4 regions of the Shewanella sp. 2_MG-2023 genome follow, and region 4 is predicted to be linked to each of the others. Evidence: predicted binding sites of a transcription regulator. Region 4 holds the regulator's gene; each other region holds the start of a gene.
The links. The regulator LexA, encoded in region 4, represses DNA repair genes until DNA is damaged. The targets are predictions, from matches to a motif close to TACTGTATNNNNATACAGTA.
Positions count from the first base shown of each region.

Region 1: a site for LexA is predicted at 3,548-3,567, ahead of recA (recombinase RecA). Genes of this name have one in related genera too.
Region 2: a site for LexA is predicted at 3,300-3,319, ahead of Q4600_RS19460 (DNA topoisomerase III). Genes of this name have one in related genera too.
Region 3: a site for LexA is predicted at 4,067-4,086, ahead of Q4600_RS13190 (LexA family transcriptional regulator). Genes of this name have one in related genera too.

Region 1 covers NZ_JAUOSO010000003.1:2,455-10,792, forward strand. The annotation lists gene alaS (alanine--tRNA ligase) at 1-1,825, opposite strand, end outside; gene recA (recombinase RecA) at 2,404-3,462, opposite strand; gene mutS (DNA mismatch repair protein MutS) at 3,875-6,454, shown strand; gene Q4600_RS04005 (hypothetical protein) at 6,536-6,943, opposite strand; gene rpoS (RNA polymerase sigma factor RpoS) at 7,020-7,997, opposite strand; gene Q4600_RS04015 (peptidoglycan DD-metalloendopeptidase family protein) at 8,075-8,338, opposite strand, start outside.
Region 2 covers NZ_JAUOSO010000025.1:11,283-19,620, forward strand. The annotation lists gene Q4600_RS19455 (heparin lyase I family protein) at 352-1,137, opposite strand; gene Q4600_RS19460 (DNA topoisomerase III) at 1,221-3,236, opposite strand; gene Q4600_RS19465 (hypothetical protein) at 3,651-3,833, shown strand; gene Q4600_RS19470 (dienelactone hydrolase family protein) at 4,002-4,907, opposite strand; gene Q4600_RS19475 (DUF2164 domain-containing protein) at 5,026-5,271, opposite strand; gene purF (amidophosphoribosyltransferase) at 5,365-6,876, opposite strand; gene Q4600_RS19485 (CvpA family protein) at 6,910-7,398, opposite strand; gene dedD (cell division protein DedD) at 7,514-8,155, opposite strand; gene folC (bifunctional tetrahydrofolate synthase/dihydrofolate synthase) at 8,169-8,338, opposite strand, start outside.
Region 3 covers NZ_JAUOSO010000012.1:82,093-90,430, reverse strand. The annotation lists gene Q4600_RS13210 (hypothetical protein) at 1-689, opposite strand, end outside; gene Q4600_RS13205 (5-carboxymethyl-2-hydroxymuconate Delta-isomerase) at 731-1,066, opposite strand; gene Q4600_RS13200 (YgjV family protein) at 1,353-1,973, opposite strand; gene Q4600_RS13195 (Y-family DNA polymerase) at 2,368-3,624, opposite strand; gene Q4600_RS13190 (LexA family transcriptional regulator) at 3,641-4,048, opposite strand; gene Q4600_RS13185 (hypothetical protein) at 4,418-4,822, shown strand; gene Q4600_RS13180 (DUF1566 domain-containing protein) at 5,076-6,581, opposite strand; gene Q4600_RS13175 (DUF1566 domain-containing protein) at 7,000-8,338, shown strand, end outside.
Region 4 covers NZ_JAUOSO010000010.1:9,676-18,013, forward strand. The annotation lists gene Q4600_RS11250 (MFS transporter) at 1-71, opposite strand, end outside; gene Q4600_RS11255 (AraC family transcriptional regulator) at 228-1,280, shown strand; gene mtr (tryptophan permease) at 1,308-2,552, opposite strand; gene plsB (glycerol-3-phosphate 1-O-acyltransferase PlsB) at 2,564-4,984, opposite strand; gene lexA (transcriptional repressor LexA) at 5,403-6,020, shown strand; gene Q4600_RS11275 (cell division inhibitor SulA) at 6,017-6,523, shown strand; gene coxB (cytochrome c oxidase subunit II) at 6,966-8,338, shown strand, end outside.

The sequences.
Region 1 (8,338 bases), on a different contig from region 4:
GCTTAAGTTCTGCTGCAGTAACAGCTTCAAAATGTGCAAAGTCAAAACGTAAACGTTCAGGGTTTACTAATGACCCTTTCTGGTTAACATGCGTGCCCAATACATTACGTAATGCAGAATGTAATAAATGCGTCACTGAATGGTTTAATTGAGTACGATGACGTAGTTTTTTATCCACTTCAGCGTTAACGGTTTGACCAAGGGTTAAGGTTCCAGCAGTTAACTTACCTTCATGACCAAAAGCCTGACCGAAAATTTGAGTGTCAGCGACAGTAAATACCGTCTCATCAACAGACAGTTGACCTTTATCACCAACCTGTCCACCAGACTCAGCATAAAACGGCGTGTTATCTAATACGATGACAGCGTCTTGTCCTGCGGCAAGTGACTCTACTGCAACACCTTCAACGTAGATTGCTGTTACAACGCCTTGACCATTTAATTCGGTATAACCACAGAATTCAGTCTCACCTTCGATTTTCAGGCCGCTATTATAATCAGTACCAAAGTTACCAGCTGCTTGTGCACGGCTTCTTTGCTCTGCCATTGCTGCTTCGAAACCTGCTTCATCAACAGTAATATCACGCTCACGACAAACATCTGCCGTTAAATCAACAGGGAAACCATAAGTATCGTAAAGTTTGAATGCGGTTTCACCGTCTAACACATTAGTGCTTAACTCGTTTAATGCAGCATCTAGAATGCCTAAACCACGCTCTAGAGTTCTAGCAAATTGTTCTTCTTCCGCTTTCAACGACTTTTCAATAATCGCTTTCGCTTCAACAAGGCCTTTACCCGCATCGCCCATCACTTCGATAAGTGTAGGTAATAACTTGTAAAAGAATGTCTCAGTCGCCCCTAGCTTATTACCGTGACGAACTGCGCGGCGTATGATTCGGCGTAGTACGTAACCACGGCCTTCATTTGATGGCATAACACCATCAGCAATCAAGAATGAACAAGAGCGAATATGGTCGGCAATAACGCGCAATGATTTATTTTCTAAATCTTGTACATTGATAATTTCAGCGGCTTTTTTGATTAAGGCTTGGAATATATCGATTTCGTAGTTTGAGTGTACACCTTGCATAATTGCTGCAATACGCTCAATGCCCATACCAGTATCAACTGAAGGTTTTGGTAACGGCTGCATTTCACCATCAGCTTGACGGTTATACTGCATGAATACGATATTCCAGATTTCAATGAAACGATCGCCATCTTCTTCAGGTGTGCCAGGGCGGCCGCCCCAAATGTGCTCACCGTGATCATAGAAAATTTCAGAACATGGACCACAAGGGCCAGTGTCACCCATTTGCCAGAAGTTATCTGAAGCGTAAGCTGCGCCTTTGTTGTCACCAATGCGAATAATATTTTCAGCTGCAACGCCGATTTTCTTATTCCAAATTTCAAATGCTTCATCATCAGTATCGTAGATAGTGACGCATAATTTTTCTGTCGGTAATTTCAATGTTTGAGTTAAGAAGTTCCATGCAAATGAAATCGCTTCTTCTTTAAAGTAATCGCCAAAGCTGAAGTTACCTAACATTTCAAAAAACGTATGATGACGAGCGGTATAACCGACATTGTCTAAATCATTGTGTTTACCACCAGCACGAACACAACGCTGTGATGTTGTCGCTCGAGTATAACCACGGTTTTCCAAGCCAAGAAAAGCTTCTTTAAACTGGTTCATACCCGCATTAGTAAACAATAACGTTGGGTCGTTATGCGGCACTAATGAGCTACTGTCGACAACTTGGTGTCCGTTGTTACCAAAATACGCTAAAAATGCGCTTCTTAATTCTGTGGTGGTCTGAAACATGAAATCGCCCTAAATGGATAAATTCTATTTATCTTGAAGCTGTATAACAGCTCGAATATTGGCAACATTATATACTTAAACAAACTGAAGGTGCGAGAATCTAGCGGCTTAGATTAGCGATTTTCTTACATTTGGGAGCGATTATGTTAATCGACAATTCAATTTTATGGCCTAAATAGTCCAAATCAAAATTGAAAGGAGCGTTATGACAATATTGCGATAACTTAAATAGTCTATATTTCACGAACCACATGATAACTAGCCTTCATCAAGCTTGACTAGGGAATCATCTGTAATTCACTAATTACCCTAGCGATTTGATGGTGATGGCAAGATCTTAGGGTTATATTCTGAAAATTCCTAGCAGTTCGAAAAGGCAAAACTCTGTTCTAGTTTTAAAGCATTTTTACTAATGACTTACTCGCATTACAAACTATTTCAAAATATAAAAAAATCGCGATTGGCAAAACCAATCGCGATTTATTAATTTCAAGCAAGCTGTAGAGAAACTCGTTTAAAGATAACTTAGTTTATAGCTGTTCGAGTTAGCTTCCTGCTACCTTGGAGTTAAACTCGATTTAAAAAACTTCACCTGTTTCTAAATCAATATTTTCATCAGACTCTGCAGGAGCGGCTTCTTTTTCTTTGCTTAATAGCATTTGACGTAAATTAGTTTCAATTTCTTCAGCTATTGCTGGGTTTTCAACTAAGTATTTACCAGCATTAGCACGGCCTTGACCGATTTTATTGCCTTGATAGCTGTACCATGCACCTGCTTTTTCAACAAGCTTATGCGCTACACCTAAATCAACTAACTCGCCAGTACGGTTAATCCCTTTACCATAGAGGATTTGGAATTCAGCTTGTCTAAATGGCGCAGCAATTTTGTTCTTAACCACTTTCACGCGTGTTTCATTACCCACAACAGCATCACCATCTTTAATCGCACCTGTACGGCGAATATCAAGACGAACTGAAGCGTAGAACTTAAGTGCATTACCACCCGTTGTGGTTTCTGGGTTACCAAACATAACACCAATTTTCATGCGGATTTGGTTAATAAAGATAAGCAGTGTGTTTGATTGCTTAAGGTTACCAGCAAGTTTACGCATTGCTTGGCTCATCATACGTGCCGCTAAGCCCATGTGCGAATCACCAATCTCACCTTCGATTTCTGCTTTAGGTGTTAATGCAGCAACCGAATCGACAATAATCACATCAACAGCGCCAGAGCGTGTTAATGCATCACAAATCTCAAGCGCTTGCTCACCCGTATCAGGCTGAGAACATAAAAGGTTATCAATATCTACGCCTAAGTTTTTCGCATAAATAGGGTCAAGTGCGTGTTCAGCATCAATAAAGGCACAAGTTTTACCTTGGCGCTGTGCAGCAGCAATCACTTCAAGTGTTAAGGTTGTTTTACCAGAAGATTCAGGACCGTAGATTTCTACGATACGTCCCATTGGTAAACCACCAGCACCTAGTGCAACATCCAATGAAAGTGAGCCAGTAGAAATTGTTTCAACATCCATTGTGCGATCTGCGCCCAACTTCATGATTGAACCTTTACCAAATTGCTTTTCAATTTGGCCTAGTACGGCATTTAACGCTTTCTCTTTATTTGGATCTGCTTTCATTCTCTTTATCCCTTTAAGGTGACTCAATTCGACATGCGAACTTGGTAACGAATAAATTTGTCTGTCTAACAATATGAGCTCAGTATACTGTATAATCATACAGTATCAATAGTTACTGTATACTTTTTTGACATTATTTCATTCGTATAATATTTTTATCTTATTAATCAATACCTAATAACCAAAATAAGTTTTAAAACCTCAAAGACCTCATTAAACAAACTACTGTATACACTAGTATGAGCGAATGTAAATTATCGATTTTTCAAAGATTTAATTCGTAATAAATGACAGTACTTGTCTTTCTAAAAGTCACTGTATGAACATCGCTTATTGGGAATCAAACTAAATATTGTTAAGATGAGCCCCGTTTATTATCCCGTATTAAAGCCAGATTAAGAGCAACTACTTAATGACCGTAAATGAAGACCCAAGTTTAGAAAAGCATACCCCAATGATGCGTCAATATTTGACGCTAAAAGCACAGCACCCAGAGATGCTTTTGTTTTATCGTATGGGAGACTTTTATGAATTATTTTATGAAGACGCCAAACTGGCTTCTGAACTATTAGGGATTTCACTTACTGCTAGAGGCAAGAGTGGCGGCAATGCAATACCTATGGCAGGTTTACCCTATCACGCCGTTGAAGGTTATCTCGCCAAGCTAGTACAGATTGGCCAATCAGTCGCTATTTGTGAGCAGATTGGCGATCCCGCTACCAGTAAAGGTCCAGTAGAACGTAAAGTCGTTCGTATTGTTACCCCTGGCACCTTAACTGACGAAGCCTTATTACAAGAAAGACAAGACAACTTACTCGCTGCGGTTTACCAAGGTAAAAATGGCTATGGCTACGCAACCTTGGACGTGTCATCAGGTCGATTTGTCATTGTTGAACTTGAGAATTCAGAAACATTAGAAGCTGAGTTGCAGCGTACTAGCCCTGCAGAGCTTTTATACAGTGAAGATTTAGCTGATAGGCATCTTATCGAGAACCTTAAGGGTATTAGACGTCGCCCTGAATGGGAATTTGATTACGACACTAGTATCCAGTTATTGCTGGAACAGTTTGGCACAAAAGACCTTCATGGCTTTGGTGTTAGCCATGCGCGTTTATCTTTACAAGCCGCTGGCTGTCTTATGCAATACGTAAAAGACACTCAAAAAACAGCTCTACCCCATATCAGCAGCATTACCATGTTTAACCAAGCTGATACGATAATTTTAGATGCCGCAACTAGGCGTAATCTTGAGTTGACCGTTAATCTTTCGGGTTCTCGTGATAACACTCTTGCTTGGGTATTAGATAAAACGGCTACGCCAATGGGCAGCCGAATGTTACAGCGCTGGATCCATCAGCCTCTTAGAGATCAGCAGCACATTAGTCAACGTCAGCAAGCTGTTTCTGAACTTATCGAAACTGGGCTATATGCCGACTTACACCAACAATTAAAAGCCTTAGGCGATATCGAACGTATCATGGCTCGCCTTGCTATTCGTAGTGCTCGTCCTAGGGATTTTGCACGCTTGCGCCAAGCCTTAGATTTATTGCCTGAAATCCAACAAACACTCAGTCACTGCAAACAAGCTGAAATGCAACGCTTAGCAGCTTTATTAGGTGAGTTTCCTGAGCAACAACAATTGTTGCAATCAGCCATTGTTGATAACCCGCCAATGCTAATCCGTGACGGTGGCGTTATCCGTTCAGGATATAATGCACACTTAGATGAATGGCGTGGCCTTAGCGAAGGTGCCAATGATTATTTAGTACAAATGGAAGCCCGTGAAAAAGAACAAACTGGCATTAATACGCTAAAAGTTGGCTATAACCGAGTGCACGGCTATTACATTGAAGTCAGCCGCTTACAATCTGATCAAGTACCATTAAGCTATCAACGTCGCCAGACTCTTAAAAATACTGAGCGATATATCACCCCTGAGCTTAAGGAATACGAAGAGAAAGTACTTTCAAGCCAAGGCAAAGCTTTGGCAATTGAAAAGCAACTTTGGGAAGAGTTGTTCGATTTACTTTTACCCAAATTACATGAATTACAGCAATTTGCTCAAGCAGCATCGGAGTTAGATGTACTCAGTAATTTTGCTGAGCGTGCGGAAACATTAGGGTATAACTGCCCACAAATTAGTAATGAAATTGGTATTCATATAGAAGCGGGTCGTCATCCAGTCGTTGAACTAGTCAGCCAAAGTCCATTTATCGCCAACCCAGTTGCACTGGCACCAGAGCGACGTATGCTGATTGTCACTGGGCCTAATATGGGCGGTAAATCAACCTATATGCGCCAAGTCGCGCTAATCACGCTTATGGCACATATAGGCAGTTTTGTGCCTGCGCAAAAAGCTGTGATTGGCCCCATTGATCGCATATTCACCCGTATTGGCGCATCTGACGATCTGGCATCTGGGCGTTCAACTTTTATGGTTGAAATGACTGAGACAGCAAACATCCTTCACAATGCGACAGCGAAAAGCTTAGTATTAATGGATGAAATTGGCCGAGGAACATCAACCTATGATGGACTATCGCTTGCGTGGTCTGCAGCTGAATACTTAGCTGAAAAAGTGGCAGCGCTAACCTTATTTGCAACTCACTATTTTGAGTTGACTCAACTACCTGAACAAATATCAGGCGCTGCCAATGTGCATTTAGATGCCGTAGAACATGATGACACCATCGCCTTTATGCATGCTGTGCAAGAAGGTGCTGCAAGTAAAAGTTATGGATTACAAGTCGCATCACTTGCAGGCGTTCCAGCTCATGTCATAAAAGCTGCCAAACAAAAACTGCATATGCTTGAAAGTCGCGATTTAGCGAATACACAGAATGTCCCTATCCAAGAGGCACTTAATCTTACCATGCCTGAGCCGCTATCATCAGCTGCGACAGAAAAGCTCGCTCAGATTAATCCTGATGATTACAGTCCTAAACAAGCTTTAGATATGCTGTATGAACTAAAGCGATTAACTAATCTGTAAGACGCTATTGGTTAACTCTTTGATGATAAGCCGCAACAGTAAAATGACGCGGCTTTTTAATCTGAAGATTTGCTTTAAATATTAGTTTTCAAGTGATTTTAATCCACTCGTATCAACACCTTTCATAACTTCTCTCTCTAACGCGTGTTGCTCAGCTAGCTCATTAGTCTTTTTCTGCTGCTGTAAATTTTGTTGCTCAATGCTCATTCTTACCTGACGCTGTATCGATTCTTGCTCAGTTTCACATTGACGAAATCCATCAGACCAACCTTGAGCATAATCTGTTTCACTATTAAAACGGGTTACATCCTTTTTAAATTGATCAAATAAACTTCCCCCAGCTTTATTTCCGCTATCACAACCATCCTGAAAACCATCGGCATAAGCTAAAGGGTAACCTTGCTCGACCATACTATCGCGAGTACTTTGACAAGCTGTAATAATTAATAAGCTCAATGGAATTAATAATAGAATAATTTTACTTTTCATCTTAAACCTCCAATTTCTGAACATTCAGGCAATAAAAAAGGGCATTAATGCCCTTATTTCTCTATATTTCAGAGCACTAGCTTCTAAATAATGCTTCTACTGACAAGCCTTGAGCCCCTAATACGTCTTTCAATCTTTTTAATGCTTCAACTTGAATTTGACGCACACGCTCACGCGTTAAGCCAATTTCAGCACCCACATTTTCTAGCGTAGAAGGTTCATAACCCAGTAATCCAAAACGTCTCGCTAATACTTCTCTTTGTTTAGTATTTAGCTCGTTTAACCATCCTACAATTGAATGAGATAAATCTTCATCTTGTACTTTATAATCTGGCCCAACTGAATCATCATCAGCAATAACATCAAGTAAGGCTTTGTCATTATCGCCACCTAACGGTGTATCTACTGAGGTAATTTTTTCGTTCAGCTTTAACATGCGGCTTACATCGCTGGTAGAGACATCTAAAGTGTCAGCAATTTCTTCTGCCGTTGGCTCATGATCAAGTTTTTGAGCTAGCTGTCTTGCGGTACGTAAGTACACATTAAGCTCTTTAACGACATGAATAGGTAAACGAATGGTGCGGGTTTGATTCATGATAGCTCTTTCGATGGTTTGTCTAATCCACCAAGTCGCATAAGTTGAAAAACGGAATCCTCGCTCTGGGTCAAATTTTTCGACCGCGCGAATAAGCCCAAGATTACCTTCTTCAATAAGATCAAGTAACGCTAAGCCTCGGTTGTTATACCTTCTGGCAATTTTGACAACCAAGCGTAAATTACTTTCTATCATGCGGTTACGAGACTTCTCGCAGCCTTTGAGTGCTTTACGTGAAAAGAAGACTTCTTCTTCTGCACTAAGCAAAGGGGAAAAACCGATCTCACCTAGATATAGCTGAGTGGCGTCAAGATTCTTTTGCAAATCATCTTGAACTTGTTGATCAATATCGGATTGCTGCCCTTCTTTGGCTTTTCCTGCCTTCGGCGCAACCTCTTGTGGTTGTGTGGCTAAATCCATAAGCTCTACTGCGACTGCAGCGTTGTTTTTTTGGCTCATATGGTGCTCTCCCAAACCTGGTAAATTTAAGTAACTAGTGCACTTGCCTATCCTCCGTTTTAATGTGAACTAAACAGTTAACGTTTAGGTAAATAGTTTAATGGGTTTACTGACTTACCATGGAGACGTATCTCAAAATGAAGCATCACCTGGTTGGCCCCTGTACTACCCATTTTCGCAACTGTCTGTCCGGCATTTACATATTGCTTTTCTTTGACCAATATTGAATCTGCATGAGCATATGCACTTAAAAAATCATCGTTATGTTTGATAATCACCAAATTGCCATAACCACGAAGCGCATTACCAGCATAAACAACTCTTCCATCAGCAGCGGCTTT
Region 2 (8,338 bases), on a different contig from region 4:
GCCTGCCTTATTTTGATGTTGTTGAATCATCTTGGTATGGCAGAAATTATAAGGAGAGAATCTACGGCAAAGTTACCATTTTACGCCACGCATTATTTAGTATCGAAATGAACAAAATCAGCCACAGTGACTCGAACTAGAAATGAGGAGTGAGGTGTTTGTAGTGAGTTATGAGTTATGAGTAGTGAGTAGTGAGTAATGAGTAATGAGTAATGAGTAATGAGTAATGAGTAATGAGCAGTGAGTAATGAGCAGTGAGTAATGAGCAGTGAGTAATGACTAACAGGAATTTAGCTAACGTGTCGTCATATAGAATATACAAGTATGAATGTTCGGTAATTAATCAGAAGATTAAAAATGGTCAACTTTCACGTTATCTAGCCAAATAGATTCAACTCGGTCTGCACGTTCTCGTAGAATGCCTAACTGGATAAACATATTCTCATCGTGTGCCACAAGCGTTTGCAGGGTTAAATGTACTTGAGGCAGATTATTTATCGCCATCATTATGCGACCTTCAGTCATCGACCAGTATGTTTCTAATGTCACCGTATACCAAGTATTAGCTTTAATATCGTCAAGATACCACAAGGCTTGCTTAGTATTAGGTTGCGCAGCTTCGCCATCTATAAAAACTGATTTTGCGATATTAGAAACCAAACTCATGCGTGAACCATTAAGCTGTAAACGATAGCTTTGCCGGTAGGTTTTATCTGACTCCCAGTAAGCAATCTGATGGGTATCTTCACTAAATAGTTGAGGTAGTAGAAATTGCCAGCTAACAGTGGTTGTTTGACCTGGGCGAGTATGGGTGGGTTTATGTTGTAGTTCTACTCGGTTAAGTGCTTCAATCCCACGCCATAGATAAGATTGTTCACCTTTAATTGTTAATAATGCACCGTAATTTGAACTAGGTTCACTCGTAATATCTGAAATTGATTCTGAATTAATCAGATTTAACCCTGCAGGCTTAGGAAGAATATTGATGCCTTGTGGGTGAAGCACGTATGACCAATTATCTAGATTCAATTCAGCAAATGTTTCTTGCCAAACTCCAGCCGACCAACAAATGTTACTCATCAATACACTTAAGATGACTAAAGTTGATTTAATAAAAAAGTGAACGCCTTGCTGCATGTAACTCATCCATAAATTTCATTTAAGCTCAGGAGTAATAATTTAACTAAGCACATACTTCCGATTGAATAAGTTAATTTAAGCTAATTAGCGGTTTTTTTCGATACTCGCTTAGTGGTATTTTTTATCGTTTTATTGCCAGAAGAGGAAGAAGACGCTTTTCTTTTATAACCACTGCTTTTTGTACTACTGCCTCTTGAACTACTGCTGCGACGCTTTTTATAACCAGGGCCTGTGACACCTGACAGAGCACTAGGTAATTGATTCGCTGCTTGAGTAATCAAGTCATTCAACTGGTTTAGCAAAGGAGACATAAATGCATCATAGCGTAATTGCTTTTGACTAATGGCATCCAGGCTACTTTCCCATAATGCGGTCATATCCGGTGTTGTGGCTGACTCTGGTAATGAGTTCACCAGACCAATACCCACAGGAGTTGCTACAATCGATTTACCTTGGCGCTGCAAATAACCGCGTTTAAACAGTAATTCAATAATCCCCGCACGGGTGGCCTCAGTGCCTAAGCCATCAGTATCTTTAAGGATTTTTTTAACGTCTTTGTTGGTCACAAAGCGGTTGATACCCGTCATCGCACCCAATAACGTCGCATCAGTGAAATGCTTAGGCGGTTGAGTCACCTTTTCAAGAAGCTCACCCTGAGTGCAATGTAACGACTGACCTTGAGTGAGTGCTGGTAAGGTCGCCAGTTCATCATCATCCTTTTTAGTCGTATCGCTTGCAGCAAACAGCTGTTTCCAACCTAACGAGGTTTCTTGCTTGGCCTTGGTGGTAAACAAACCGCCTGCAATAGTCACTTCTACCTGAGTTTCATCGTATAAGTAAGCCTTATAGAACTGGGCTAAATATTGCCTTGCAATATGTGAATATAACTTGGCTTCTTTACTGGATAAATTGGCCAAATTAGTGACTTTTTCTGTTGGTACAATCGCGTGATGAGCATCGACTTTTTTGTCATCCCACGCTTTGGATTTAAGTTTGCTATTTGGTGAATCCGCTTTTGCAGTTAGTGACGGATCATTTTTGGATATTGCATTAATAACTTGCGGCGCTAAACCATGTTGCTCAACCGGCAAATAACGGCTATCAGAACGTGGGTAAGTAATCAGTTTATGGCGTTCATACAAGCTTTGACACGTATCTAACACGTCCTTGGCGCTCATCCCAAAACGCTTTGCAGCGTCAATTTGCAACGCAGATAAACTGTAAGGTAATGGTGGGTTTTGACGTTTACTCTTAGCTTCCAGTTTTGTGACTTCTGCAGGTTGATTAGTGATACGGCCAACCACATTTTCCGCAAGCCCTTTAGCCAGCACTCGCCCTTCTTCATCCATGTAGGGCTGACAGGCTTCACTGGGTTTCCATTTAGCCGGAAAGGTTTGATTTTCTTGAGTGATAAGATGAGCTAACACATCGTAAAACGGTTTTGGCACAAAATGAGCAATTTCTTCGTCACGTCTAACAACTAAACCAAGCACTGGCGTCTGCACCCGACCGACCGACAAAACCCCTTGATAACCGACCTTTCTACCTTGAATGGTATATGCACGAGTCATATTCATGCCGTATAACCAATCAGCGCGACTACGCGCCAGCGCTGAAGTTGAAAGCGGCACAAACTCTTTATTACTGCGCATTTGGTTTAATGCTCTTTTCACTGCAGAGGGGTTTAAGTCGCTGATGAGTAGCCGCTGAGTTTGGCTAATCTTATCGGCTTTAATACCAGAATGGGATATCACTTCATCAACCAGTAATTGCCCTTCTCTATCAGGATCGCCTGCGTTAACCAGACTTGATGCCTGTTTTATCAGTTTTTTTAATGTGCTTAGCTGAGAGCGTGTTTTTGATTTAGGTTTTAACTTCCATTGTTGTGGCACAATTGGCAAGTGAGCTAATTGCCACGACTTATAAGCGGGATCATAAGCGTCGGGTTCTGCTTGTTCTAATAAATGTCCCACGCACCAAGACACGCAATCACCATTGGCTGTCATGATGTAACCATCACCTTTTTTGTGAGGCTTAGGTAATACATCGGCTATGGCACGACCTAAGCTAGGCTTTTCGGCAATATAAAGGATCATTTAGTTCAAACCATCAAAAATCGTTAAAGCACTTTTAAGCAGGCTTTTTCATCAGAATTAGTTTACTGTATATAATTACAGTACATTTTAATAGTCATTCAAGAAATAATTTATCAAAAACAATAAATGAATATAAATAACTCGTGTCGAACACCAGATAACATTTATAAAGCAAATCTAACTAACTCTCGCGCTAACGCGTGCCAATTATTGTAGTAAATTTTCATAATCGATTTATAAACAATATAAATTAGCTCCAATAGCCATACAATTGACTTATTTAGCCTCTTTAAACAATCAAATCATCTTCCCCCTGCTTGATTAAAGCTGGAATAAAGTTGATCCAGATCATGATTGCGAACAAATTCTTGAGATAGTTTTAGTTAACGCAGAAAATGAGGTCAGGAGCCCGTTATGGAATTGAAGCAATGTGAGAAGTGCTATACCGACGTTTGTGTTAACGGTAAATGGTTTCACCATGACCACTTAACAACCAGTGCTTATATGCTAAATGGCGGTTCGCCTGAAATGATTGAGCTGGCTAAAATGCCAACAACTGAAACTGAACTTGTGGATATGCTCACCTGCGTATTTTAAATGTCGGTGATAGCTTAAAGGGTGTATTAACACGCATTACATCTATCAGGATTAAAAGACTTACACCGTTGCGTTAACACTTAAGTCAATGGCATAAAAAAAAGCAGTGCTTGCACTGCTTTTTTATGTCTTGTCATCACCACATCTCAGTGAGCCATCAAGTGCGACTTAAGCCAATTCTTGATTAAAAAATGCAATGGTTCTGTCCCAAGCAAGCTTTGCATTCGCTTCATCAAAGCGTGATGTAGAGTCATTATGAAATCCATGCTTGGCATTCTTATACATGTGCATTTGGTATGGCACATTTAACCGCTTTAAGTCAGCTTCATAATCTGGCCAAGATTTATTAACCCGTTCATCTTCTTCACCAAGTTGTACCATCAATGAGGCTTTAATATTTTCTCGGAGTTCTTTCTTAGCGGGTGTTCCATAAAAAGGCACGCCTGCGGTAAGCAAATCAGATTCGACTGCAGCAAGATAATTGACGATATAGCCACCAAAACAAAAACCTACAGCGCCGAGTTTTCCATTACTGTTTTCATGAGATTTTAAAAACTTTGCTGCAGCGACAAAATCTTGTTGGATTTTATCGCGATCCATAGATTTTTGCATCGCTCGGCCTTCATCATCATTACCTGGGTATCCACCCAGAGGATAAAGTGCATCGGGTGCGAAGGCGATAAAACCTGCTTTAGCTAAACGGCGTGCAACATCTTTAACGTAAGGGTTTAAGCCTCGGTTTTCGTGTATGACTAACACCACAGGTAAAGAAACTGCAGTTTTGTTTGAATCAACATTAGCGGGAACAACTAAATACCCTTGGCCTTCGCCATGGCCTAATGGAGATGTAAACTTTTCATAAGTGGCCTTAATGTCAGCATCATTAAACGACACCTGCTCAGCCAGTGCGTAATTTGGCAGCAAAGCTGAGGTGAGTACAGTCATGGAATAACCGACTGCGACTAAGGTACCTAGTTTCTTCATGAAGGTTCGACGATCCATGCCACCGTGGGCATATTCATCGTACCAATCAAATGCTTCTTGTGGGATATCATCTCGAAGTGGCTGAGACATTGTCTTTCCTCCATTTTGAATCATTTAAGATTGAGTTTCTTTGACTAACCTAGGGGAGGAAAAGCACAATGTAAATAGTTTGTCGTACAAATAGTAAATGATTGATTTACTTGAGAAGCTATTTTATATCTTTCTCAATACCGTATATATCTTCATCAATGGTCTCGATACGAGCTTCGAATATGGCTCGTGCATCATGTAAGCCACGGTTATAAAAGTGCGCACCAATATTACTGGCAAAGAAATCCAATAAAAATTCGGCATCGAACTGACCTAAATCTTGGTCTAGTTCATCTTCAAAATAGGTTTGAATTTTTTGCACCATCAGTTCGCGCTGTTCTGCAGTAAACTCAATTTTAGACATTAATAATCACTCCATATATCAATCGTTTATTGATTCAAATAAAAAAGCCAGCTTGCGCTGGCTTTCAATAACACACAAATCTGTCATTTCACTTTATGGATGACAAACGTTATGCATTTCTAAGTTAGTGCCGATATCTTTGCTGTTGGCTTTAGCATCATCGTTACGTAACTGAGTTAAGTGATCTAAGTAAGCTTGATCAACATCATTAGTAATATATTGACCATCAAACACTGAAGTTTCAAAACGTTTAATGTCTGGATTTTCCATACCGACAGCATCGACCAAGTCAGTTAAGTCCTGGAAGATAATGCCATCAGCGCCGATGATTTTTGCAATCTCGTCAGCATCACGGCCGTGAGCAATGAGCTCATTGGTCGTTGGCATATCGATACCGTACACGTTAGGGAAACGAATTTCAGGTGCTGCTGAAGCAAAGTACACTTTCTTCGCGCCAGCTTCACGTGCCATTTCAATAATCTGCTCTGAAGTGGTACCACGTACGATAGAGTCATCGACTAACAATACGTTTTTACCTTTAAACTCAGTATTAATGGCGTTGAGTTTACGACGTACTGACTTCTTACGCTCTTGTTGACCTGGCATGATGAACGTACGGCCAATGTAACGGTTCTTCACGAAACCTTGACGGTAAGGAAGCTCCATACAGCGTGCGATTTCTAATGCGATATCACATGAGGTTTCAGGAATTGGAATAACCACGTCAATGTCATGATCTTCCCATTCTTTTTGAATTTTAGCGCCTAGTTTTGCGCCCATGTTTACGCGACTGCCGTAAACTGAAATTTTATCCATCGCAGAATCTGGACGAGCAAAATATACGAACTCGAAAATACACGGTGCATAGCTTGGGTCTACTGCACATTGGCGAGTAAATAGCTGACCATCTAATGAAATATAAATCGCTTCACCCGGTGCAACATCACGCATGACTTCAAAGCCAACAGCGTCTAATGCAACACTTTCTGATGCCACCATGTATTCAGTACCCGTTGGTGTTTCATGCTTACCTAACACTAACGGACGAATGCCAAATGGGTCGCGAAATGCCACTAAGCCTTGACCAATGATCATTGCAGCTACGGCGTAAGCACCACGAGTTTGCGCGTGCACTTTAGCAACAGCGTCAAATACTTCATCGGCACTTAAGGTTAAACTGCGAGTCTCTTGAAGCTCATCAGCAAGTAGGTTTAATAACACTTCAGAATCTGAGGTGGTGTTAACATGACGACGTTTTTTCACTAAGCTTTCAGCTAACTCAACTGTATTGGTTAAGTTACCGTTATGGGCTAATGAAATACCAAACGGTGAATTAACATAAAACGGCTGCGCTTCTGAAGCACTTGAGCTACCCGCAGTTGGATAACGAACGTGTCCAATACCTGCTTTGCCTTGCAGGCGCTGCATATGTTTCACTTCGAAAACGTCTTTAACTAATCCATTTGCCTTACGTAAACGAAACGCACTCTTGTCAACAGTCACAATACCTGCTGCATCTTGACCACGGTGCTGAAGCACGGTCAATGCATCATAAATGGTTTGATTAACCGATGACTGACCAACTATTCCGACGATACCACACATGGGTAAGCTTCCTCATTGTAAGATGTTTTATATTTATATTTTGGGTACAAAGCTAGATGTGTTTTCCAAGTAGTCAAAAAACCACTGAATAACGACACCAAATTGGGGTACAAGTTCTGACTCTTTCCACCAGTCTTGACTTGGTGAACCAGTAAAAGCATCCAGAAAAAATAAGATAGCGCTGACAATTAATGCCCCGCGAAGCGCACCGAAACACAAGCCTAAGACTCGATCGGTGCCTGATAAACCGGTTTTAGAAACCAGTTGACCTAATAAATAATTAACTAATGCGCCCAAGATAAGCGTGGCGACAAATAACACGGCGATGGCAACACCATTGCGGGTCATTTCATCGTTCATTTGGGTTAAATGAACGGCTAAGTCTTGATAGAATTGGCTGGCAATAAAGAAGGCAGCGAACCATACCACTAAAGACATGGCTTCTTTGGCAAATCCGCGGATCAAACTGATGACAGTTGATAAGCCGATGACGATGAGAATAGCGTAATCAATCCAAACCATTGAGATGGGGATCCGGTATAGATGTTAAGACGGCGCGATTCTAACAGAGACAGAAAACTTTCTCACCAACTGCTAGATAAATTGACTTTGCGCTGTACCAAACAATAGTGAATAGTTAGTTTTCTAGGGGATTGTATTGAACAATTTTGCCTTGAAGACCATTTAGTTTATTGATTTTTTTCTGGTATGTTTTGAGTTTTTCAGCAGAAAGTTCAGGCCCTACGAATACCTTTGTTAGCGAGCCATCTATCGGTTTAGCTGGCAAGGTATATGCGGTAAAACCATTTTGTCTGAGTTTTTTGACTAACTCTTCAACATTTTTAGCATTATTAAAGCCGCCAAGTTGTAAGGTATAACCCGCTTTAATAGGCTCGACTTTTTTAACTTCTGGCTTTGCTTTAGCGACTTGTACAGGTGTTGATGTCGCAGATGCTGCTTTGGCACTCGTTGATGCATTTTTATCTGAGGACGTTCTATCAGAGGCAGTAGTGGCAGCTGGAGTGACTTTTTCAGACGAATCTTCAGAGGCTCCTAAGTCTTGAGTTTGGGCAATTTCTTCCACTTCAAATGTTTCAGGTGTGTAGCCTTCGCCAATGACATCGCTGGTTTGCTCATTAATCACTGGGCGCAGCGGAATTTCGGTAAACTCTTCGATTTCACGTTGTTTTTTGCCATCGAGCAAGTCAGGTAAAAAAATCACCCCAAGCGCTACGATAACAACCGTTCCCACTAATCGGTTTTGAAATTGAGCAGACAAATGTTTATTTCCTTTATAAAATTTTGCTAAAGCCAGCCACAGTGTAAAATGAGCCAAAAACAATTACCACATCATCTGCAGTAATATTTGCACTGACACTTTGCCAAGCTTGATCTATCGAATCAAACTGAAATGCCTTCACAGCAGTTGTATTGGTTGCGTTATTAGCTGCAAGGCAACTTG
Region 3 (8,338 bases), on a different contig from region 4:
CAAATCCTTACGCCACTAGCAAAGCTGCAACCAGGGAAAGACGTATATTGGTTTAAAGGCTTAAATTCGATAATGCTAACTTCACTGATTTTATCGGTTTCAATTGTCTGCTCTATTTCAAAATAAAACCACCATTGCCTGTTTAATGAGGTTAACTCTATATAGGGATAACTCCTCATTTTCCAGCTGCCTTTCAGATGATCTGAGTGTGTGACTGCCTTACTGGTATATGATAATTCATAAGTATTATCTTCGTTAAGCTCCAGAGCCACTAACGTATCGCAATTTCTGCTTTGGTATTCGTTAGCCAGATCTCGTGTGGTGACTTTATCTTTAGGCTTAACGCCATCAGGCAGCAAAAATAAACCCACATTATCTTTGCTATACCAGTGATTTCCAGACTTTAGCATTTCAACGTTAGGAATTACCCAGCCATTATCAGAGAGGGAACCAATAAGTCCTTGAAGGTGAGTTTCATCCTTTATAAAGGGGGAATATAAGATGGTTGATTGATTTACCGTATCAGGGAAAGCGTGGGTATTGGTTGTCACTTTATAGTTAGCTTGTTCCAGCGTCGTGGTGACTTTCTCAATCTCAGCCTCTGATAAATAGCGCGTATATAAATGTACTTCAGTAGCTGAACAGCCAGCAAGCATCACAGTCACGATAACGAGTTTCCATATTTTCACTTCATTGTATCCTTACAAATTAGTTTATGTCGTTATTTTGTCTACACAACGACTTTGGCGTAGCTTTCTCTGTCTATATCATCAACTTCTACCGAAATAGAACAATCCTTTATTGATAAGGCCTTCAATTGCGCGAGTACTAATTGAGTGAGTTTTGATTTTTGCTCAACATCACGCCCAGAAAGGATCTTCAAGGTAACGTGGATAAAATTAATATCAACTGCACCGGTTTGGTAATGTGAGTAAGCGATGGCCCTTACCTTGATATCACTGCCTTCTGGGTCAAATAAGTTTGAAGTTAACGCACCTCGGTGAACTAACGGTACGAGCAGATTTCCATCAATTTCTGTCGAGTGCTCAATAATACAATGTGGCATTTATAACTCCTGTATCCCTGTTAAAGTCGTGAATAAAACTGTTTTCTATGATTCATTTAAGCTTTTGATCCAACTTAATTGATCATCACACTGGCTGCTTAACTATGGCTGATTACAATACGCATTAATTAGCTGCTTTAAAAGTAGCGATATGATTTTAAAGATAAGAGTTGGAGATAGGGGAGTGCTGGGCTTTTGTACTGAGTTTAAGTATCGAATTTATGTATCGAGCTGTAATGGTGGATGTCTGCGTAAGTTAAGCATTTACACTCAATCCACTCTCTATCTATTTTACCAGCTCAACATAGTCATTATTCGCTTCGATACTATTCATTCCGATGCTATTCGCTTCGATACTATTCGCTTCGATATAGGATTTGCTTTGTAAATACTGCTGAATCAGGCCTTGAGATAAAATAATCATCGTCATTACTTGATAGAGTATTCCTGACCATGACATCAAATATATTGATAGAATAAGGTTCAGTGTGTTACTGGCTATCATAGCGAGTCTTAACTGGCTGCCTGCAAAGTAAAATAAGCTAACACTCATGACGACAGCAGCCATGACTGCACACCATTCACTCCAATGTTCAGCCCACATTAAACCCTGTAGTATCGCAACACCGCTAAAAAGCATAGTCAGGAATAAAGGGGACAAGTTAATTGAGTCATCCTTACTGATGCTTTGACAACAACGAAAGCGAATAACATTTACTAGTTGATTCGCCATGCCTAAAAAACTGCCTAATAGACCTAAATGAACAGCAGTAAGTATTGCAGCTACCATATTGCCATGAATAAATTTGCAGTCTTGCTGTTGACTATTTGCCCACCAACCTATGGCCATTGAGACAAATCCAATTGCTTGGATAAAAAATAACTGATTTAAAGCAAACTCAGGCACGCACAGTAATCCGATAAAAATTTGAAGGTGCGTATTGTCTATATTTTCGCCGCTAAAACAATGATCCAGTCGAGGTTTATTCAATTATGCTGATATTAGCTTGTAAAAGCCCACACATGTGTAATTCACGTTATTATGTCGTTATATTTTTGTGTTGTTTAGGCGCTGTTTTTGTTGCTGCGCACAAGTTGTTTAGCGGTATAAAATGGGCAATATAAGGTCAATACACTGCTTATTGAGTGGCAGCTTATGAGTCACGTTGATTAAGTGACTGTTGATTAAATGACTGTAGGTTGAATGATTGTAGATTGAATAGATGTGATTGAGCAATTGAAGCTCGAACAACTGCTGCTTGAGCTATTACAGCATTGAATAAATGCACAGGCGCTTTATTTTAACGGCAACTAACCTGAGGAATATCTTGCCAGCTGGTGGTGTATTGCGGTGTCAGTAAGTCGCGGCGCATATGCCATTTTCCGCCAATACCTTGTGCAGCCACAAACACTGAGTCAGTGCCATAACGTTGATTGAGCGTATCACAAACTTGCATTAATGCAGGATCTTTAGGCGGCGTGAACAAATCACCTTGTAAATGTTGTACAGGACATAAGTCCACCAGCCCGACGCCGATTTTATAATAACGGGTAGAGGGGTTAAACAGTTGGCTTCCAATGCTTGTTGCATGACTGATGAGTTCACAACTGTCGTTGGTTGGCGTCGCGCAGCGGTAGTGATACTTAAAACCGCTAGGCTGTTCATCATAGGGGGAGTTTCGGGCAAAAATGAGTAAGCTACTTGCTGCAGAACCTTGTTTGCGTGCTTTCGCTGCCGCAATCCCAGCATGCTTACTTAAGGCTTGTAGTAATGCCTCTTTGTCTGTGATGCGCTCACCGACACTGCGAGTCGAAAAAATTTGCTGCTTATCTGCTCGAGCACTGTCCCAGCCCTTACATTCTTCGCCATTCAATTCACGTACCGTGCGCTCTATTTCAATGCTAAAGCTTTTTCGTGCAAGCCCTGGCTGGAGTTTAGAAAGGGCAAGTGCAGTTTGAATGCCCATTTGTTGTAACCTTTTGCCTATACGAGAACCAATTCCCCATACATCGGTGACCTTCATGCTAGCGAGAATATTTTGTCGTTGCTGAACTGAGTCAATATAACAAACGCCATTATAGCCACTCAGTTTTTTTGCCGCATGGTTTGCCACTTTTGCTAGGGTCAGGGTTTCACCGATACCGACACAAACAGGCAAGCGAGTTTCTTTCCATACTGCGCGGCGTATATGAGCCGCATGGGTCAGCAAGCAAGGAATTGCAGGATAAGTTTGTTTAAATGATAAGAAGGATTCATCAATTGAATATATGTGTTGCTCTGGTGCGAAGCGGCCAATGACGTCCATCATCGCACTAGAAAGCGAACCATATAATTCATAGTTAGAGGAGAGCGCAATTACGCCAAGTTCGTGGCATAAGTCTTTGACTTCAAAGTAAGGGCCAAACTTACCAATGCCTAACGCTTTTGCTTGTCGGTTGGCGGCAACAATACAACCGTCATTATTGGATAACACAACAATAGGGCGACCGCGCCATTCAGGTCTGAAAACCTGTTCAGCGCTACAATAAAATGAATTGGCATCAACCAAGGCGTACATAAGTTAACCGCCCATTCTAATCATTAACTAATAAAGGACTTTGGCGATGGCAACGAATTGAACGGATCACCACGCCCTCAACACTAAAATTGTCGTGCTCTTGGATTAACACGCTATTGTGATGGTCATTGGCCGACAACAGTAATCGGCGCTTGGTATCAATCAGCTTACAGACGAAGTTGCCGTTGTAATTAGCCACGATTACATCATGGTTTTCAACGTTGACGTGACGATCGACAATCAGAATATCTTTATCAAATATGCCTATCTTTTCCATTGAGTCACCACTGGCTTGACCAATGAAGGTGGCACTCGGGTGCTCAATTAACAGTTCATCTAAACTGAGTGGTAGTTGTCGATATTCTGCTGCAGGGGACTCAAACCCGGTGATCCCAGCGCTAGCAAAAATAGGAATAACGTTCATAAATTTCATATCTAAAATAACTGTATATTTATACAGTATTATAGTGCTCCCCGTAAAATTGGCAATCAATTCCGTTTATTTGTATTCGATTTGAACAATCTGTTGGTTATTTATTCGAAGATAGCGTTGAGGCTTCTTAAAAAGAACCATCATGAATTGAACAAGTTAATTGGTTGTTCAGCTTAGGTTTAGCAAAAGTAGGTAAAATAGCTATCAAGTTAGCTAATTCAGTAAAGCGGTATGTAATGTAAAAAATCTTTGGAACTAACTGGCGCAAAAAGGTAACTAATAAATGATGAAAGTCGTTACCTTAGTACAAGTTAACTACATCACTGGCTTACTCGCATCGACGTAAAAGGTATATTAAATATGAAAAAATTAATCATGGTCGCAATGTTTGCTTTCTTTTCTGTGGCAGCAAATGCCAGCTATTCAACGCAGCAGTCAGTTGTAATCCAAATCGATCAAGCTAGGGCGAACATAGAATCAGCCGTGAGCTGTTCTATCATTTATTCCCATACACCAATGGCGACTGAAGCGGATTATTACAAAGGCATGGTTTACGAGAATTACTCAAACCTTGTTGAGCAATTAGTATTAACAGGGCAATCAGAACAACAGGCGAGACAAACGGCAATGGAGCAAGTTGTTTCACAAGCACAACACATGGAAAAATTGTTAAATGATGAAAGAGCAGGTGGTAAGGCGCAATTCACTCAGTTGCTTAAGCAAACCGCAGTTCAAAACCAATGCGTGCATTATGCTAATCTGTAACGCTATCCATCAATAGAAACAAATCATAATATAGGCTTGCCGAAACAGGCATTTGGAAGCAATCACTTAAAAATAGCCGCTTATAAATAGATAGTTGAAATATACAGAACAATAAATCATCGTTATGTGCAAATAATAAGCACATAATGATGACCGGGCATTTAAATCTAAAGCCTCGTGAATATCTCGTGTTAGTAAACAGTTATACTCTCTATTTTACAAAAGCTTAGAATATATACTGCAACATTATGTTCTATTTTGTATTTTTAGGTGGTCCTGTCGGGGCTTCATTAGCCGTGATATAACCATCTTTATTTTTATCAAAATGATTAAATCGTTTTGTACTTGCTTGAAACTCTGATGCCGATACTTTTCCGTCGCCATTTTTATCAAATCGATTAATGAATTTATTATGTGGAGAACTGTTTTTGTTATGGGCCATTTTATGAGTTTTGTTGTCTGAACTTGTACTCATGCTTGTATTTGTAGTATCAACTATCGCCGAAGAGCTATTTGAATATTGATACACTTGTTCAGCTTGGTATTGGTGACTTGCTTCAGTGGCAAGCTCAATATTACCAGCCCTTACGCTACGCACATAGTTATCAACTCGAATGTAATCGCCTTGTGGCCCACGGGACATGGGTTTACCCGTTTTAGGATCACTGCGCTGAGAACCCGCACCGTGAACATCCATTGTATTACCGCGCATTACGCCCAAAGCTTTACCGAAAGCAACATAAACAGCGCCAGATGCAGGCACTGGCCCATCAAGATGAGTGGTGGAGCTCCAATAATAAGGGTAATCTTTATCGCCAGCTTCATTTGTTATTGCTGTTGTTGAGAAAATAGGGTCAATAGCAGCTGAGTGGCTGGTTTCGGGTGAACGACTATAATCCAAAATACTTTGCAATTCTTTTGCATTGGGTAAGCGCCAATCGCTATGGCCTGCTAATGTGAGGTTTTCTGAATACTGCAATGCTTCTTGCCAATTCAGACCATGCTTGCTGTCATCTTGTTGCCAGATTAAGCCTGTGCCTAAATCTGTAATGGTGCCATCATTATTGTCAACGAAATTATTTTTACCATAAGCTTCATTGCCTCTAACGAATCTAAAGTACATTTTATTCGCAGATTTTGTGCGAGGATTATACTTTGGATAACCTTTAATTCGGCCATCAACAAAGTTTACGCCAAAAATCGTCTGATCATTTTTCATTGTCTTGCCAACATATTCAGTACTAGACCATGTTTGAGCATCAATTTCTCGTTCACCAGCTTGAGTATTACCAATGGGTTGACTAAAAAAGTGGGTGTCGATGAAAGGAGTAAGGGCTTTTTGCCCTTTAACGCTGCCTGAAAATTGAATAAGCGAGTAGAGCTCTTTAATCGTAGGGATCCGCCAGTCACCATATCCAGCCAATTTTAAACTGGATATTTTTTGTAATGCCTGCTCATAGGTAAGTTTTTCACCCATTTGTTGTTGCCACATTAAGCCGGTTACATTATCTGTAATCGTGCCATTATTATTGTCTGTATATGATGGAGGATTAGAGCGATAGTTTGCATCCTGGCCATAAAAGCTATTGGCCTTGTCAGGTAATGGCATTGCGGCAGTATTGTTGTAGGATATCCTTTGCCCTGTATCGACAATTGGGTAACTTGTTATATTAAATGATGAATTAGCTAAATCTGTTGCATATGCAGAAGCTGCTAGCAATGAAATAAACACTGAAACTCCAAGAATTCGCTTTTTCATAAAATACCTATTTTTAAAAACCATCTAATAAAACCTATCTTTTGCTAAAGATGTATTAAAAAGCATCAGTTAAAACCTATCTAGTAAACATTATGCATAACAACTTAATGGTAGTTATGTTTTTACTCAGGTTTAATCGAGTCGTGATTAATGCATTATCGCTAATTAAAATAGCAATAATAAAGCCAACAAAAATAAACTTTACTTAACTTTAAATACGTTTCATGAGTATTTTATCTATCGATTTTAACTGGATGTTTGTAGCACTAGGTTGGCGATACATTAGGCTTAGCAGAGCTACAATTTATGCGGTTGACATGTTAACAGTATAATTTACTTAGCTTTACATGTTACTCATTATTGTTTACATGCGTATGTGTATAATTTAATTACAATAACTCAGAAAATAAGTATAAAGATGCATAGTAAAGTTAGAGTAATAAATCTGTCACTTGTGATGATATTTTTTTCATTCTCTCTTATTGGCTGTGGTTCAGGAGATTCTGATTCTGCCGCTGTAGAATTACCAAATAACACGATTCCTATTGCGAACCCTGGCGATGATCAAATGGTAATGACTGGTGAGTTGGTTACCCTTGATGCAAGTGCTAGTACAGATCCAGATGGTGACACGTTAACCTACAACTGGATCATCACTTCTGCCCCTAGCGGCATCGTAAGTTTATCTGATGTGTCGAGTTCAACACCCAATTTTATAGCTGATACCGATGGTGATTATGTTATTTCACTTACAGTCAACGATGGCACTGATAATAGTGAGGCTGCTACGGTCATTATAAGCAGTTCATCCACCAGTGCAGAAAACACTTATACCATAGTAGATACCAATCAAATCATTTGTTATGACTCATCAACAGGCCAAGCTGAAACATGTGAAGGCAGCGGCTACGATGCTGATATTTCGGGAAATCAACCGAGTTATACACTCAGTAATGATGGCACAACCGTTACCGATAATGTGACTGGCTTAATTTGGTTACAAAGCACCGATATTAATGCAGACGGCCTGGTAAATTACGATGACAAATTATATCAAAATGAAGCCGTTGAATATTGCGAAGCGCTCGATTTTGCAGACCGAGAAGACTGGCGTTTGCCCAGCGTAAAAGAAGCATATTCACTTATTCTATTCAGTGGTAAAGATGCGAGTAACTATCAAGGTACAGATACATCAACGCTTGTCCCTTTTATCGATCCTGTTTTTGATTGGGCATTTGGGGATTTAAATTCCGAGAATGATCGCATCATTGATGGTCAATATGCATCAACCACACTTTATGTCAGCAACACGATGTTTGGCGACCCAACCATGTTTGGTGTTAACTATGTTGACGGAAGAATTAAAGGCTACCCGACAGATACAAAAGAATATTATGTTCGCTGTGTTACAGGTAATACAGACTATGGTGTTAATCAATTTGTTGATAATAACAATAAAACAGTGAGTGATAATGCAACAGGCTTAATGTGGCAGCAAACCGACACTGACTCGAACAATTGGGATGATGCTGTACAACAGTGCCAAACAGCTACAACAGCAAGCCAAACTGATTGGCGTCTGCCTAATGCAAAAGAACTACAAAGTATTGTTGATTACACTGTTTCGCCAGATACCCACAACCAAGCAGCTATAAACAGCATATTTAATAGTACCTCGTTTGTGAATGAAGAAGGTGTTATTGATTGGGGCTACTACTGGGCGTCAACGACACACGTTGATAACGACGGTGACGGCA
Region 4 (8,338 bases):
ACCACTAATGCAACGCCATGAAGTGCAGCATCAACACCTGTATCGACGAATGGCATACTGAATAAACTCATATTGATCTCACCTCTGTAATCTTGAATGTGGCTAGTTTGCCTCTACCACTTCAAATCACAACATCAAGTATCCATTTGTATCAATAAATGTTATTTTTTGATTCAATATGACACCTTAATGTCATTTGCCTGAACCTTAACTACAGAGAAATTGCCATGGCTTTTAATGTATCTTTTATCCGTGTTTGCTGTGTGCTTCCTGTACTGCAAGGGGTTGAAGAACGCTATAACATCACCCATAAGGATCTTTCGATTCCTGATAGCTTGATGTTAGAGCCCATGACATTGCTCCCTTTCTCGGAGTTGGCCATGTGGTTAACAAAAATTGAGTTGTTAACAGGTGACAGTGACTACATGCTTAACATTCAAGAATATTTAGATATCGGCAGATTTAACCTGCCTAATAATTGGTTTCTCGCCACACCTGATTTAGCCATCACCTTTAGGCGTGTTAACTATGCTATGGCTTGTTTTCATTCAGGGGCTAGTTATTACGGAGCTCAGTCAAACAAAATCATTAAGTGGTGTTATCGCAATGATTACGTTAGCTCAAAAGCAAAATCTCATGACTCGTTGAGAGTCGCACTGACCTTACTAAACACTTGTCGGTATTTTCTCGGAGCAGATTTTCAGCCCAAAAAAGTCATGCTTAGCGGCCCTTCAATTGGCCAACTTGGGGTTGAACAAGCTTTTGGCTGTAAAGTGACATGGAATGCCCCGCTTACAGAAATGTGGTTGGACATAGACTCTTTAATAAGCTCTGAACAAGATTTTTTATCTTCTCAGTCAACGCTGCAGCAAATTAAAAAAAATAACAGCAACAGCATCTCACTCAATCAGCTTGACTCTTATTTAAATATGCCACAAACCCATGACACACCTAAGGTGCTGTATGAGTTAGTCAATTACATTCGTTTTTATGGTTTACCTACAGTGGACTCATTGGCAGATTTGTGCGGTTTTTCACGTCAACAACTGCAAAGGCGTCTGCAGCAAAACGGATTCAGTTTTACGGAGTTAATGCGCTATATTCTCGGTAATTTGGCGATCAACTATATGCTAGAAGGAAGAAGCGTGAGTGAGGTTTCGGCCTTGCTAGGCTATGCGAATGTACGCAGTTTCAGTAAAAGTTTTCAGCGTCTTCATCGTCAAACACCGACTCAATATATTGAAAAGCTGCATCAAAAAAGCCCTCATAAGAGGGCTTAATATCAAACTGTAGCAATCAACATTTCATTATTGATACACAGGCAGTAAATCAGCCATTGCTAACAAGTGGCAAGCACCAGTGACGATACCAAACAGCATCACCACAGCAAGTAATGGTGTGCCGCCTGGCACGCGATAACTCGTTTCGTCAGCAAACATTTTACGAGATTGATATGCCATCATCGCAGGTACAATCGCGGTCCAAATAGTGGCAGCTAAAGCCGCAAAACCTATCGCCATTAAGAAACCATTCGGGAATAATAATCCTAAAACAGTTGGCGGAATAAACGTCACCACGGCGGTTTTTAACCGGCCATTGCTTGACTCATCAAAACCAAATAAATCGGCTAAGTAATCAAACAATCCGAGTGTGACACCTAAGAAAGACGATGCTACGGCAAGGTTAGCAAATAAAGTCAGCATGGTATTAAGCCATGAGCTAGACATGACTTCAGATAATGCACCAACTAATACGCCCATATTGCCGCCTTGGGCAATAATGTCACTGAAACTGCTACGAGAAATATTGCCCATCGTGGCTGCTAACCAACAGCTATAAATCACTAACGCAATAAAAGTACCGATGAATATCGCTTTGATAATCACCTTTGGCTGTTTGCCGTAGTACTTCACTAGGCTAGGCACGTTACCGTGATAACCAAAACTTGCCAAACCAAAAGGCAGCGCCGCTAAAATATAAGGCGCATAGCTTGCTTCGCCATCCGGTACTAATAATTTTACGCTATCGACATCAATGAGTAGATTGCCCACCGCTAAAAAGAAGGTAATGATCATACCGCCAATCATCACAGTCGTGATACGGTCAACGGCTTTAGTACTTATCACCACCACAGCTGCTAGCACGGCCGCAAACACTAATCCTGCGAGGCTTTGCGGCAAGTTAATCCCCATACCCGACAAAGTATGGTTCACAATCGAACCACCGCCACTGATGTAAGCATAGGTAAGGATATATAACACGAAGGCTATTGATAGGCCGTTCACGATACGCCAAAACTGACCTAAAGTGACTTTGGTTAGAGTGTCAAAGCTGTCACCTGGTTTAAAGTGTAAGTTGGTTTCTAACAGCAATAAGCCTGAAACTAACATACAGAACCAAATGCCGATGAGCATGACTATTGAATAGCCAAACCACATACCAGCACTCACAACAGGAAGAGAAAACATACCGGCACCAACAGTGGTACCAGCAATGATCATTGCGCCGCCTAACAAAGATTTATTTTTCGGCTGCGTTTGTGTTGAACTCATAAAGTTAGTCGTTACCCATGTTCCACAGTCACACTATCGACTATGGTTTTACGAACAGATAATCGCAACATGCCATTGGCATGGTCACGAATTCGGATGACAGCAAATTGATTGTCACTACCCGACAAGTGCCCTAATTCTTTTAATTTTACACTCAAATTATTGTAGAGTTTTTTATCATAAAACTCTGGCGCAGTAATTCCGTGTAAAGCACCTAAACGCTGAGCTAGCATATGGCTCGCGCTTTCGAGATCTGAACGTTCAATATCTGGCTTGTAAGCCAATAAATTAAAGATAATCGCGTAACGTTGTAATGTCTCACTGACAGTTTCGGACAATAGCATTAACTGGGTAATATTACCTTGATTGACTTCAAACTCGTCAGTACCTGAAATCAATTGCTGCTCAACAAACAAGTCTAAAACATGATCGACATATACGGTTAAATCCTCGATACCCATAAACAATTCAGCTTTAAGTAATGGGTAAAAGTCATTGACGATTTTATGAATATTTTCACGATTATGTTCTTCATATTGCACTAAGCAACTGGCAATTAATGAAGGCACTGCCATCAAGTGAATAATGTTATTGCGATAATAACTCATCGCAATCACCGCATGCTCTTCAATCGCAATAATCTCACCTAATTGATCACTAGTTGAAGTAAACTTTTTCAGCGATAAACATTGCTCAATCAACTCACTTGGCGTCCCTTCTGCAACCGAGGTATAGCCGGTGTACGGCACATCTTTCAATAACTTCAGGTATAAGCCTAACTGGCTTTCAAGCTCACTGCGCTCTAACGCATTTTGCTCTGCAGCCAACAACACCATACTGGTTAACGTCACTGAACTCGCCGCCGCAGCACTGTTGATATTGGTCATCACTTTATTGGCAAGTGTGTTAACCGCAGGCGTTAACCAAGTCGGTTTTTGCTCAGGATCTTGAGCAATTTCTTCACGCCAGTCTGGCGCTTGTTGGTTCAAGAATTGTTGTACGTTAATGGGTTCGCCAAAATTGACATAACCTTGACCAAAATTACCTAACTTACGTAATGCACCAAATACCTGCCACACCGATTCTTTTTGCTTCTTCTTACCGCTTAACTCTTTATGGTAAGTCGACACTTCCATCACGTGATCGTAACCCAAATACACAGGCACCAATGTCACTGGACGCTCGATACCACGCAAAACACTGTTCACAGTCATCGCTAGCATGCCCGTTTTTGGCGCTAGTAAACGACCTGTACGTGAGCGACCACCTTCAGTGAAGTACTCAACTGAATAACCTTTGGCAAATAATTGATCTAAATATTCTCTGAATACGGCGGTATATAATTTATTGCCGTTGAAACTACGACGAATAAAGAACGCACCACCACGACGGAACATTGGCCCCGCAGGCCAAAAGTTTAAGTTAATTCCGGCAGCAATGTGCGGTGGTACCATGCCTTGATAATAAAGGATGTAAGACAGTAATAAGTAATCCATATGGCTACGATGACATGGCACATAGACAATTTCATGGCCGTCATGGTGTAGCTTTCTGACTTTTTCGGCGCTTTTAATACTGATACCACTGTATAACTTATTCCATAACCAAGTTAAAAAGCGCTCAGCAATGCGGATCAAGTTATCAGAATAATCAGCGGCAATTTCATCGAGGTATTCAATGGCTTTTTCGCGCGCTTTTTCTTCAGATATCTTTTTATTCGCCGCTTCTTCTTGAATCGCTTTAGTAATAGATTCTGACTTAAGTAACGAGTTGAACATCGCTTGGCGGTTTGGCAGTTGCGGTCCTGTCATCACTTTACGTTGACGTCTGAAATGGACTCGTGCCACGCGGATGAGTTTATGGGCAATACTGACATCCGTACCATGCTCATCAGCCATGTAACGTAATGACATTGCATTAGAGAATTGAATAAAGTTATGGCGACCTAAAAACAGGATCATTAACCACTTACGCAGCCAAGTCGGGTTTTCGCGCTCAAACACGGCAGCGGTCATGGTGTCATCTTCCTTACCAGGAATACGTCCCCAATAAAGACTAACAGGCACCAACTGAATATCTAACTCTTTATTCTTTTGATGTAATTCGAGTAGTTTGGTGAAATTGGCGACAAATTTCTCACCACTGTGGCGCTTGCCAAACAGCGGCTTTCGTCCTTCAACACAGACAATTCTTGGGGTATTTAAACCATCAACATCCAGTCTTTCATAAGGACTTGGTAAGCCAAACTTAGCCGACATTTCATGCAAAGCAGCAATGTCACTCAGCGACTCTGTCTTCATGACATAGACCACTGGCTTTTCTGGATCTAGATTTAAGTCAGCGAACGGATCTTCAGGCACAACAACACTGTGTACCATTAATTTCTGAATCCAACGCAACGATTTAGCAATGATAGAATCTGGTTTTAGCATGAGTATTCGCATTATCTACAACGATTTATTGCGCATAGGATACCAGAATCTAGATGGGATTCACTAACCTGCTTATCTGTATTTAACAATTGAGCAGCAATATGAAGACCATTAGCTGAAAATAATTAAGCAATTCCAACGCTGATTTATGCTGGACGAAATGCATCAACAGTACTGTATAAATATACTGTATCGACCTAAAATCTCTCTGTTAAGTACTAATATTAAAATTAGTGCCAATAAAAAACATACATAACCAAAAACAACTAAGATAATGATTTACAACAACTAAAATACAATGTCAGATAATAAAAACAACAATAAACCAGCAGATAGCATAAATTTCATTGGTTAATACTTGCGCGACCAAAGATACTGTATATAATGACAGTCACTGTATAAAAAAACAGGAATCAATATGAGACCTTTAACGCCACGACAAGCTGAAATTCTAGAACTAATTAAATGTAATATTGCTGAGACAGGTATGCCACCGACTCGTGCAGAAATTGCCACTAGATTAGGCTTTAAAAGTGCTAACGCTGCCGAAGAACATTTAAAGGCGCTGGCGAAGAAAGGCTGTATCGAAATTATTCCTGGTACTTCACGCGGAATCCGCATGATTCAGGAAGAAGAGGAAGTTGAAGAAGGCCTCCCTCTTATCGGACAAGTTGCAGCAGGTGAACCTATTCTTGCGCTGGAACATGTTGAACAATACTTCCAAGTTGATCCTGAAATGTTCAAACCAAATGCTAATTTCTTACTACGAGTTCGTGGCGACAGTATGAAAGACATTGGCATTATTGAAGGTGACCTATTAGCTGTTCACAAAATGCAGCAAGCTAAAAATGGTCAAGTGGTCGTCGCTCGCGTAGATGATGACGTCACAGTTAAACGTTTTGAAAAGAAAGGCAACGTTGTTTATCTGCACGCAGAAAATGAACAATATTCGCCGATTAAAGTAGATTTAACATGCCAGAGCCTGACAATTGAAGGGCTTGCAGTTGGCGTTATCCGAAATGGAGGTTGGTTATGAACACATTATTAGGTAATGCACCACGTCATCCAGGCTTATGGGTCGATATGACATCAACAACTGCGCCAGTTAAACAAGGCATTGAAACTAAGCAAAGTGCCAACCAAGGCTTAACTGAGTTAACCCAGTTGTGCAGCCATTTGGCCATTTTAAGCCAGCAAGGTCGTTGGATTGTACTGATTAATCCTCCGCATATTGGCTATAAACAAATATTGGCTAACGCTAACGTTCGCATGGATCGTGTTTTACTTGTTCACACTAAAGATGAAGTAGAAACGCTTTGGGCGATGGAAAAAGCACTAACAAGTGGTACTTCCAGTGCCGTTATTACTTGGACTACACCACTAGATGCGCGTGATAATCGACGCATTCAATTGGTTGCTAAAAGCGCATTAGCACAAGGTGTCATCATTGAAGATGTAAATACTCACTTACATGATGAACATATGGGTGCCAATACTTCTGTAACACCAACAAGCTTAAATTTATCTGCTTTTCACTAAACAAATCTCTCTTTAAAAAGCCCTTCATTTATGTGAAGGGCTTTTTTTTGCGCCTTTTTTCAGCAAATTAGATGATAAAGTGATCTTGATCAATATTTAATCTCCAAGTAATGTAGTTAACAAGAGAGTAACAATTTGCTGTCACTCTTGAGTTTATAAAATGATAAAAAGCTACAAAACGCTGTAAAGATTGTGCTGGTACCATGCGGTATAGAAAGCCTTGAATAAAAAGCGTCAATTTAAGAATTGAAAAGTTCAGTATTAGGTACAAGTGTGGCCACCATAAACCAATAGAATAATCGAGTATTGATACTCGCAGCCACCGTGTACTTTGAAGTGATCAAACTTTTTCGGGAATAGAGAAGTTTGCATAGAGCAGAGTATTACTGTGTGACTTTTCCTTGTTGTTATTGCAAATCGCAATTGGCAGAGGAGTGGTCTTGTGAAGCGATTGTTGTATGGATTAATGGTGCTGCTATTTGCAGTACCGCTTGCGGCGGCTGATATGCCGCTTAACATGACGCAAGGCGTAACAGAAATCAGTGGCAAGGTTTATGACCTCCACATGATTATTCTATATATCTGTTGTGCTATCGGTGTTGTGGTCTTTGGGATCATGATTTACTCAATGATCTACCACAGAAAATCAAAAGGCGCAGTGCCGGCTGATTTTCATGACAGTACCAAGGTCGAAATAGCATGGACAATCGTGCCATTTATCATCCTTATTGGTATGGCAATTCCTGCCACTAAAACTCTGATTGCTATGGAAGATCCTAGCGATGCAGATTTAACCATTAAAGTGACTGGCTCTCAGTGGAAATGGCATTACAGCTATTTCAACGAAGATGTCGAGTTTTTTAGTTTACTCTCAACGCCTGCAGAGCAAATCCAAGGCTCTGCGGAAAAGACTGAAACTTACTTATTAGAAGTCGATAAACCTCTCGTATTACCTATTAATCGTAAAGTTCGATTCTTGATGACCAGTGATGATGTTATTCACTCATGGTGGGTACCTGCATTTGCGGTTAAAAAAGATGCTAACCCTGGTTTCATTAATGAAGCATGGACAAAAATCGATAAAATCGGCACCTATCGTGGCCAATGTGCTGAGTTGTGCGGCAAAGATCACGGCTTTATGCCAATCGTGGTTGAAGCCGTTTCCGAAGCTGATTATGAGCAATGGCTGCTTGACCAAAAGCAGCTAGCCGTAGATGCCAAAGCTGCAGCTGAAGCTTCACTTTCACAAACACTCACATATGACGAGTTAATGGCTCAAGGTGAGCAAGTCTATATGGGCGTTTGCGCCGCATGTCACCAACCAAACGGTGCAGGTCTCCCTGGTGTATTCCCATCTCTGATTGGTAGTCCACTGATTAAAGGCCCGGTAAGTCATCATGTTGATATCGTGGTTAATGGTAAAGCAGGCACTGCAATGCAAGCATTTGCTAAACAGCTTACTGCTACAGAAATTGCAGCTGTTGTAACTTACGAGCGAAATGCTTGGGGTAATAACTCAGGTGATGTTGTACAAGCAGCTGATATTAATGGCGGCGGTTCAACAACTGAATCTGGCCCTGCAAGTGACAGTGCAACGCCTGTGACCTTACCAGCGACCGCTGACCAAGTAGAACAAGCTGCAACTGAAGCTGTGACCGAAGTGATAGAAGAAGCAAAAGCAGAAGTCGTACTTGATGATTTAACCATGGAAGAACTGATGACCATGGGTGAGCAAGTCTATATGAGTAATTGCGCCGCATGTCACCAAGCCGCTGGCACAGGTTTACCTGGTGCTTTCCCTTCATTAATCGGCAG